DNA from 2 places in the Lysinibacillus sp. KU-BSD001 genome. Region 2 is predicted to be linked to the other one. Evidence: riboswitches for the same ligand, from Rfam matches in the RefSeq annotation. Region 2 holds a riboswitch; the other holds the start of a gene.
What was found. Region 2 has a riboswitch for thiamine pyrophosphate ahead of thiC (phosphomethylpyrimidine synthase ThiC). Riboswitches for the same ligand answer to the same signal wherever they lie in the genome.
Positions count from the first base shown of each region.

Region 1 (5,177 bases), on a different contig from region 2:
ATGGGCGGTACAATGACGGCTATTTTCACAGCCTTGTATAATGATATCCTGCCAATTCGTAATTTAGTATTAATGACAACGCCAATCGATTTTGAAGATGCCGGTTTATATACGAACTGGTTAGACAAAGATTATTTCCAATTAGATAAACTAGTTGATACATTAGGCAATATTCCATTTGAAATGATTGACTATGGAAATAAATTGCTAAGTCCAGTTTCTAATACATTAGGGACATATATCAATTTAGCGAATCGTGTGGATAATGAAGAGTCGGTTTTAAATTGGAAATTAATGCAAAAATGGTTGAATGATGGCGTGCCTTTCCCAGGTGAAGCATATAGACAATGGATTGGGGACTTTTATCAGGATAATAAATTAATGAATGATGAATTAGAAGTCCGTGGACAACAAGTAAAGCTAGCTAATATTAAAGCGAATCTATTGAATATTTGTGCTCTTCGTGACAATATCGTTTTACCACAACAAATTAAGCCACTGAATGATAAAGTATCAAGCAAAAATAAGACATTGCATGATGTGCAAACAGGTCACGTTTCTGTATGTACAGGTCGTCGTGCAGTAAATGAAATTTATCCTTATATTGAAAAATGGCTTAAGGAAAATTCACTTTAGTCGTTAAAAAAGAGAGCACTCAATCATTTTGTACGCCAAAATGATTGAGTGCTTCTTTTGTCTGTTTACGTATTTTTTTTTGAAAAAATCAAGGGTAGTAACAGGGGAGATTGCTATAGGAAAGCATCATACTACAAGTAAAGAGACGTTTATGCAGTCTATTTCACTTCCCACAACCCGTTTCCTGTAGTAATTCGCTGAACCCCTTCCTCACATACCCCGTAAGAGCGCCAAGAACATGTTTCACAAACGATGCCAATATCACTTGGGATGACATGTTGTTGGACGGAGGATTCAATGTCTTCCCAACTTACAATTTGTCCAATATGAAGACCGAGCTTTTCTAAAATGACAGCATCTCTATCATAAATATTGTCATCTTGACAATGATATTCGCCAGAGTTAGGATACTTTTCGCATAAATGATCAGGGCCTTTAACAAGCTGCACAAGTGTTTTTGGATTAGCTCTCAATGTTTGATGGATGCGCGTCATATTTTCTACGTATTCTTTAGAGTAGCCCATTCCTCGATACCCTAAAAGGCAAAAAAGGTGATGCCCGCGTAGTTTGTACATAATACTTTCCTCCGTATGTAATGATTTTATGTAAACATTATTGTGTTAGTAGTTAACTTATATTTTATCATACTACTCATAATGAGAAAATTCACAAATATATATTTCCATTTGAGTAACCATTGCTTTCCGCTGCGGCACTCGCTTTCCACGGGCGAGACCAAGCCTCCTCGTCGCTCATCCTTCGCTGCTCCTGTCGCTGCGCTTTCGTCGCAAATAAATTTCCTGCGGGGTCTTGAGGCCAACATGATGTTGGTCACAAAGGCGTTGTCACAGGACGTGACGGTTTTAGCCTTTGTTCTTCTATCGCTTTTCCCGTAGGAAGCTTTGCTCTGTAGCGAAAGGCGTATGCCGTCAGCTACACTCTCGTGCCTCCGCTACAAGCAACTATTGTTTCATAAATAATCGGTTGCTAAAAATAAAGAAAGCTGCTCATTCATTACGGTAGAGGCTGGGCAATTATACTTGCAAATAGAAAGAAATTGATTTCTTTTAGAGAAGAGAACTGGTTTTCTAGCATATCGAGAAGTATTCACTTTTGCCGTAGCGCGCCATAGCCACAGGAGCCAAGATTTTCTTTGCGACGAAAGCGCAGCGTCAGGAGCAGGAACAGGAGATCCAAACAGGCCGTGCCTGTTTTAGCTCCTGTGTAGGCTGTGGCAAAGCGCGGAGGCTATGATACATACCTTGTACTATTGACCTGGTATTTTTAGGATGAGTTTTTGCTCATTACGAGATACCTAGATAAGAGAACATAAATATCTATATGAAAAGGGAGAACTTATGCGATTACGACATGAATTGAAGTGGAGATACTTGTAACATATTTGAAAAGCCTTCTTGCTATTTCAACATTTGTGTAATAGAATGATGGTTAAATTCATAATAATTGAATAAATTGAAATTTTACTAGGGGATCCCTTGATAAGGGCTGAGAAGAAAGTAGTTACTTTTAAACCCTCACAACCTGATCAGATTTGTATCTGCGTAGGGAAGTAGAGTGATGTTGGGGTTTTTTGTGTACTTTTTTGTACATGGATCTTATTCAAACAGAACCACTTTCCTTTTCAGGAGAGTGGTTTTTTTTATTTGTAAAAATCGCCAAAAGGAGGGTGCATGTCTAACATGAAGCTGATGGCAGTAACGGATGATTCGCATACAGTGCTGGAACTGGCAAAGAAAATACTCCAAATTCAGCACAACGTCGACTTTATCCAAATACGAGAAAAGACAAAGACAGTAAAAGAAGTCATGACATTGCTTCACTATTTAGACGAGGGTGGTATTGAAAAAGGGAAGCTTATTTTAAATGATCGATTGGATGTTGCATTATGTAGTGGCATTCAAACGGTGCATTTGCCAGAAAAGGGGTTACCTGTACAAAAGGTGAAGGCGTTATTTCCACATATCAAGGTAGGGAAGTCTGTACATGATTATGAAGGCGCACAAGAGGCGGAGCGACAAGGGGCTGACTATGTGTTATATGGTCATTGCTTTGAAACGAATAGCAAAAAAGGAAAGGCTCCGCATGGTCTTGCCCCGATTCTTCAGATGAAAAAATATTTGAAGATTCCTGTCTTTGCAATTGGTGGGATTAAGTTAGACCAAGTACAGGCATTACAACATATACAAGCGGACGGCATTGCTGTGATGTCCGGTATTTTTTCGGCAGAAAATCCATTCGCTGCAGCAAGTCAATTCGATGAGGTGGTCAAATATGAAAACAAGCTATGAAGTAGCCGTCATTGGTGGCGGGATTATTGGAAGTGCCATTGCTTACTATTTAGCAAAAGAGCAAATCGACGTAGCGGTGTTTGAGGAAAGTCAAATCGGCGCAAAAGCGACAAGTGCAGCGGCAGGCATGCTCGGTGCTCATTCGGAGTGTGAAGGGGATGTCAATGTTTTTTTCCCTTTTGCAAGATATAGTCAGTCTCTTTATTCGAAGTTAAAAGAGGAATTATATGCGTTAAGTGGTATCGACTTGGGGTATAGAAAGGGCGGGATTTTAAAGCTTGCCTTTTCTGATCGTGACAAAAAAGAATTAGCGGCCATGTTAGCGCAACCTACTGTTACATGGCTTGAAGCAGAGGAAGTAAGAAAACTAGAACGAGATGTTTCCCCTCATATAGTAGGTGCAGCATATATCCAAGACGATATTAATGTGTTACCGATTGGTGTATGCCAGGCTTTTGCTAAAAGCGCTCAAGTTCTTGGAGCATCCATTTTTGACTATACAAAGGTGCTACACATCCAAAAACAGCATGACAATTTTCTAATTGAAACAACACGAGGACTTGTGGAAGCAAAGCGCGTTGTGATTGCCAGTGGTGCTTGGAGCACTACTTTCTTTAAGGAGCTAGGTTTACAGCATCAAATGACGCCAGTCAAAGGGGAGTGTATATCCGTTACGGATGAACAAGCTGTTTTAAAGCATACGATTTTCCATGATAAATACTATATTGTTCCAAGAAATAACGGAAAGCTTGTTATTGGCGCAACGATGAAAGAGAACGACTGGACAGAACAAGTAAGTTTAAATGGTATCGAAACATTAATTCAAAAAGCGAAAGAGCTATTGCCTACTAGTGCTCATATGAACATCGATGCTGTTTGGTCGGGATTACGACCACAAACGTTTGATCAAAAGCCATTCATCGGTCATCATCCAGAAGATGAATCCATTTTATTTGCAACAGGGCATTATCGCAATGGCATTTTGTTAGCTCCCGCAACAGGTGAGATGATTGCCAATCTCATTTTGAAAAGAGACGTGAAAAAAGAGTGGATAGAGGCATTTCGACTTGACCGCCAAAAGCCATTAACTGTTTAGGAGGTGATGAAAGCATGTTCATAATTGTAAATGGAAAACAAATTGAACTGCCAGAAACAGTTCAGACTGTTCAAGGATTGCTAGCTCATTACAATTTAGAAAATCGCATTGTTGTCGTAGAAGTAAATCAGGAAATTATCACAAAAGAAAATTATGAGACGACTAGCCTGTCACATGGCGATGTCGTAGAAATTGTTCATTTTGTTGGAGGAGGATGAAATATGTTAAAAATTGCAGATCGTACGTTTCAATCAAGACTTTTATTAGGAACTGGGAAATATCCATCATTTGAAGTACAGAAAAAAGCAGTAGAAGTATCACAATCAGAAATTTTAACGTTTGCTGTGAGAAGAATGAATATTTTTTCAGCGGAACAACCGAATTTTCTGGAGCAACTAGATTTAACGAAATACACGTTACTACCGAATACAGCAGGGGCTAAAACAGCGGAAGAAGCGGTGCGTATTGCCAAACTGGCGAAAGCTTCTGGGTTATGCGACATGATTAAAGTAGAAGTCATTGGCGATGATCGTACACTTTTACCAGACCCGATTGAAACATTAAAAGCGTCTGAAATGCTGCTTGCGGAAGGGTTTATCGTATTGCCGTATACATCGGATGACGTAGTGCTAGCGAAACGCCTTGAAAATCTGGGTGTCCATGCCATTATGCCAGGTGCCTCACCGATTGGATCTGGCAAAGGAATCATTAATCCTCTTAATTTGAAATTTATTATTGAACAGTCCGAAATTCCAGTTATTGTCGATGCAGGGATTGGTGCCCCTAAGGATGTTGCCTATGCAATGGAGCTAGGAGCCGATGCAGTGTTACTGAATACCGCCGTATCAGGTGCAAAAGATCCAGTGAAAATGGCAGAAGCAATGAAACTAGCCGTAGAAGCTGGCAGACTAGGATTTGAGGCAGGAAGAATCGAAGAAAAAGAATACGCTGTGGCAAGTAGCCCAACAACGGGAATGGTGACATCTTGAACAACCGCTATGCACGACAAGCATTATTTTTAGGGAAGCATGTGCAAGAACGTATGCAGCAGGCGAAGGTTCTCATTATTGGGGCAGGAGCACTTGGTTCGGCTAGCTCTGAAATGCTAGCGAGGGCTGGGATTGGGCAGATAACCA
Region 1 is NZ_JBDQZI010000014.1:7,646-12,822, reverse strand. It holds gene phaC (class III poly(R)-hydroxyalkanoic acid synthase subunit PhaC) at 1-636, shown strand, start outside; gene AAGS61_RS17010 (DUF1284 domain-containing protein) at 795-1,211, opposite strand; TPP riboswitch at 2,113-2,222, shown strand; gene AAGS61_RS17005 (thiamine phosphate synthase) at 2,328-2,945, shown strand; gene thiO (glycine oxidase ThiO) at 2,929-4,041, shown strand; gene thiS (sulfur carrier protein ThiS) at 4,056-4,259, shown strand; gene AAGS61_RS16990 (thiazole synthase) at 4,263-5,030, shown strand; gene AAGS61_RS16985 (ThiF family adenylyltransferase) at 5,027-5,177, shown strand, end outside.
Region 1: linked by a shared signal. The riboswitch ahead of AAGS61_RS17005 (thiamine phosphate synthase) and the one ahead of thiC (phosphomethylpyrimidine synthase ThiC) in region 2 are both predicted to bind thiamine pyrophosphate.

Region 2 (5,177 bases):
CGCAGGTGGAGGCAGCTTAGAGCTATTACAAAAAACAGGTATTCCTGAAGGGAAACATATCGGTGGATTCCCAATTAGTGGATTATTCTTAGCGTGTAACAATCCAGAAATCGTTGAGCAACACAATGCAAAAGTATACGGAAAAGCTAAAGTGGGTGCACCACCAATGTCTGTTCCTCACCTTGATACACGCTATATCGATAACAAAAAATCATTATTATTCGGACCATTTGCAGGCTTCTCACCGAAGTTCCTAAAAACAGGTTCAAATATGGATTTATTCGCTTCTGTAAAACCGCATAATATTACAACATTATTAGCGGCGGGTGTTAAAGAAATGGCTTTAACAAAGTACTTAATTCAGCAGCTCATGTTATCAAAAGAACAACGTATTGAAGAGTTACGTGATTTTATCCCGAATGCGAAAGCAGATGACTGGGATATTATCGTAGCAGGTCAACGTGTACAAGTTATTAAAGATACTGAAGCGGGCGGTAAAGGAACGCTTCAATTCGGTACAGAGGTTATTACAGCAGCGGATGGTTCAGTTGCAGCGTTACTAGGCGCTTCTCCAGGTGCTTCTACTGCCGTACACGTTATGCTGGAAGTAATCAAACGTTGTTTCCCACAAAATATGAAAGAGTGGGAGCCAAAAATTAAAGAAATGATCCCTTCTTACGGTTTATCATTAATGGATCACCCAGAGCTTCTACGTGAAATTCATGCTTCAACAGCAGAGGCACTTGAACTAAGCGAAAAAGAGCTAGTGCATAGCTAATTCTTTTGTATAGAAAACAAAAAACCTTCAATCTATTTTAGATTGAAGGTTTTTTTCAGTTATTTGACAAAACGTGCACCTATATAAGTCATTTTAAAACTCATGGTAAACGGTCAAAACGCAGCGGTATTCGGTCAAAAACATGTAGGTTAGTGTTTAAAGTCAATCGTTATGCCCAAAGATTAAACTATATTAACAGAAAGTTCTATCCAAACGCGTTTATCAGGAAATAGTTGAAAAGTATCCTTTTATTTTAGATGGAAATAATGTACAATGGCAGTAATTGAATAGTGTTAACTAGGGGAGTCCAATGAGTTGGGCTGAGAGGGAAACGCATTGAAGTTTCTTGACCCTTTGGACCTGATCTGGATCATGCCAGCGTAGGGAAGTTAGAAATCTTTAGTATATGTGCAAATGTCTATATACATATCGTAAGCTGGGTCCGTTTATCTTTATCATAAATGGATTCAGCTTTTTTTGCGGATAGGAAAGTATCTGCAAAACGTAGCATCAGCTTGACCTATTTGAGTTACGCTGTGCCTTTCTAATTTGCCTCACTACTACTCGGTTAATCTAGATCTCGTCCTTTATAAATATAAAGGAGGAGTTTTTTATGTCATCAACGTCATTAAACAAAGAAAACATTTCGATTATGTCCAATTTTCCGGGGAGTAAAAAAGTATATGTGATTGGTTCAAGACCAGATATAAAAGTGCCGATGAGAGAAATTTTACTAAGCCCAACGACTAGTACAGTAGGGGAAGAGGAAAATTCACCCGTGCAAGTTTATGATACAAGTGGGCCTTATACGGATCCGCGCATTTCCATCGATATCACAAAAGGGTTAACGGCTCTTCGAAGTAAATGGATTGAGGAACGAGCAGATGTAGAAATGTATGAGGGACGGCAAGTAAAGCCAGAAGACAATGGCTATAAACATGAACATGATCCGCGTGCTCAGCAAAACATTTTCCCGAACTTAAAGCGCCAGCCATTGTGGGCAAAGGAAGGGAGAAATGTGACCCAACTTCATTATGCGAAAAAAGGCATTATTACGCCAGAGATGGAGTTTATTGCGATTAGGGAAAATATGGACCCTGAATTTGTGCGGAGTGAGGTAGCGAGAGGGCGAGCGATTATTCCTTGTAATATTAATCATCCAGAGCTAGAACCGATGATTATTGGACGCAATTTTCATGTTAAAGTGAACGCCAATATTGGGAATTCTGCGGTTTCCTCTTCGATTGAAGAAGAAGTAGAAAAAATGATTTGGGCTACACGCTGGGGCGCCGATACGATTATGGATCTGTCTACAGGCAAAAATATTCATACAACACGTGAATGGATTATCCGTAATGCGGCTGTTCCAGTGGGGACTGTGCCGATTTATCAAGCTCTTGAAAAAGTAAATGGAATCGTAGAAAATCTGACATGGGAAATTTACCGTGATACGTTAATTGAACAAGCCGAACAGGGAGTGGATTATTTCACGATTCATGCAGGTGTGCTGCTTCGTTATATTCCATTAACAGCGAACCGTTTAACAGGCATTGTGTCGCGTGGTGGATCAATTATGGCGCAGTGGTGTTTAGCGCACCACCAAGAAAACTTCCTGTATACGCATTTTGAAGAAATTTGTAACATTATGAAAGCATACGATGTAGCCTTTTCCCTTGGAGATGGTTTACGCCCAGGCTCTATTCATGATGCCAATGATGCAGCGCAATTTGCAGAGCTTGAAACGCTTGGTGAGTTAACAAAAATTGCATGGAAGCATGATGTGCAAGTGATGGTAGAAGGGCCTGGCCATGTACCAATGCATCTTATTAAAGAAAATATGGATAAACAATTAGAAATTTGTGAGGAAGCACCGTTTTACACATTAGGACCGCTGACGACAGATATTGCACCAGGTTATGATCATATTACATCTGCGATTGGTGCTGCGATGATTGGTTGGTTTGGTACGGCGATGCTTTGCTATGTGACACCGAAGGAACATTTAGGTTTACCAAATAGAGACGATGTACGTGAAGGCGTCATTACGTATAAAATTGCTGCTCATGCTGCCGATTTAGCAAAGGGGCATCCGGGAGCGCAAAAAAGAGATGATGCCTTATCGAAAGCACGCTTTGAATTCCGTTGGCGAGACCAATTCAATTTATCATTAGATCCTGAACGAGCAATGGAATATCATGATGAAACATTGCCAGCGGAAGGCGCAAAAGTAGCTCATTTTTGTTCGATGTGCGGACCGAAGTTTTGCAGCATGAGAATCTCACATGATATTCGCAATAGCGTCAAAGAAAAAGAAACGAAAGCAGTGGAAGAAGGTTTAAAGGAAAAAGCCAAAGAGTTTAAACAATCTGGTGGCACATTGTATCAATAGTTAGCGAAAAGAAGCACTTCTACGGAGGTGCTTCTTTATTTTTTAGAAGCTACCAACCATTTAATTCACTATAATGACAATTACGTGGAAAAAACACTAAGAAAATCTTAAGAATTGGTGTGTGAGTTTGTTAAGATTTACTTAGTATCATGTCCTTATACGAATCCTATAGGGGTGATTAGATGATCGGGAAGCGATGGAGGAGTGAATGGAATTGAACATTTTGATTTGTGATGATGATAAAGAAATTGTCAGGGCGATTAGCATTTATTTAGAAAATGAAGGATATCAAATATTCAAAGCGTACAACGGGGTAGAGGCGATTGATGTTATTCGCGATCACACGATTCACCTCATTATTATGGATATTATGATGCCGAAAATGGATGGCATTACGGCGACGATGAAAATTCGACAAGAGAATATGATTCCGTTAATTATGCTGTCTGCGAAATCGGAGGATCATGACAAAATACTCGGATTAAATATCGGGGCAGATGATTATATGGCTAAGCCGTTTAATCCACTAGAACTCGTAGCGAGGGTGAAATCGCAGCTCAGAAGATATACGACATTTGGTAGCCTTGAGGTGAACAGTGCTGTACATCAAACAGGTGGGCTCACGATTGATGATGAACGAAAAATCATTACCGTGGATAAAGAAGAAGTTCATTTGACACCAGTACAGTATAAAATTTTAAAGCTTCTGACCGCAAATGCGGGGAGAGTCTTCACGATTGAAGAAATTTATGAAAAGGTATGGAATGAAAGAGCCATCAATCCAGAAAATACAGTGGCAGTTCATATTCGGAAAATTCGAGAAAAAATCGAAATCAATCCGAAAGAGCCGAAATATTTAAAAGTCGTTTGGGGAGTGGGGTATAAAGTTGAGAAATATTAGTCATGCACTTATTACGAAAGTGTTGGTATTTGTGCTTGCGATCGTTTGTATCACAGGGACAATAAAGGCTATCATCGACACGGAATTAGTAGATGAGGCCGATTTTAGCAGTATATATCAAAACGATTATTTTGAAAGCTGGGCATTCGCTCATGAAAGTCAAAGTCTTACTACCGTCCTCACACAATTAATTAGTAAATATAAAAGTGAAGAATATATTTTAAGCGGTAAAGCACTGGCTGAACAAGAGATGAGAGAGATCGAAGAAGAGTTATTTTATGATTACAATGATTCGTACAGATATAACCCGAAATTAAGTGAAGTGGAAAATAATCGCATCGCTCAAGAACAATATGAGGAGAACATCAATCGTAAAAAAGAAGCAAAAATAAGAGAACAGGTAAGAGAGTTTTATCGGTTACTCGACACACTTGAATCACATGAAGGTATCGTATATTATGCGACTGATGGTGAGCGTGTCTTCTCCAATAGTGAACGAACGAAGAAAGAGCAATTTGAGTCATTTAATGCGTATATGTTATTTGAGGATTATCAACAAAAGTTTTATCCAGATGAAGTGAAAGAAAGCAGGTACTTTGATTATTTTACACATGAAGTTGAACAATTAAATCCGCAAACAGATATTATATATATGGCGTTTACAGAATCATTCTTACAACAAAAAATAACGGAGTGGGAAAAGGATAAAGCGATTGCTACACGTAATTTTTATGAATTCATTGGATTTTTAGTTGGATTTATTTTATCTTTTGTTTATTTAGTCGTTGTCATTGGTCGAACATCATGGAAAGATACAGAAATTCATTTTAATGTTATCGACAAGCTATATAATGACCTTAACCTTTTGTTCATTGCTTGTCTAACGCCGATGTGGATAGCGGTGATGGATACAATGATTGTTGAAGGTGTGCATGAGCTGTACATGCTTATCACCGTACCAGTTTATATCATTGCGTTACTGCTAATTTTATCGCTCATTAAGCATATGAAAAATAGAACATTGCTGCAGCATACACTCATTTATCAACTTCTCTATAAGGTCTTTATCTGGGGGAAAAGTATATTTGATAGTGGGCGTACAGGGGTGA
Region 2 is NZ_JBDQZI010000011.1:1,120-6,296, reverse strand. It holds gene mqo (malate dehydrogenase (quinone)) at 1-778, shown strand, start outside; TPP riboswitch at 1,068-1,182, shown strand; gene thiC (phosphomethylpyrimidine synthase ThiC) at 1,392-3,167, shown strand; gene AAGS61_RS14865 (response regulator transcription factor) at 3,376-4,068, shown strand; gene AAGS61_RS14860 (HAMP domain-containing sensor histidine kinase) at 4,055-5,177, shown strand, end outside.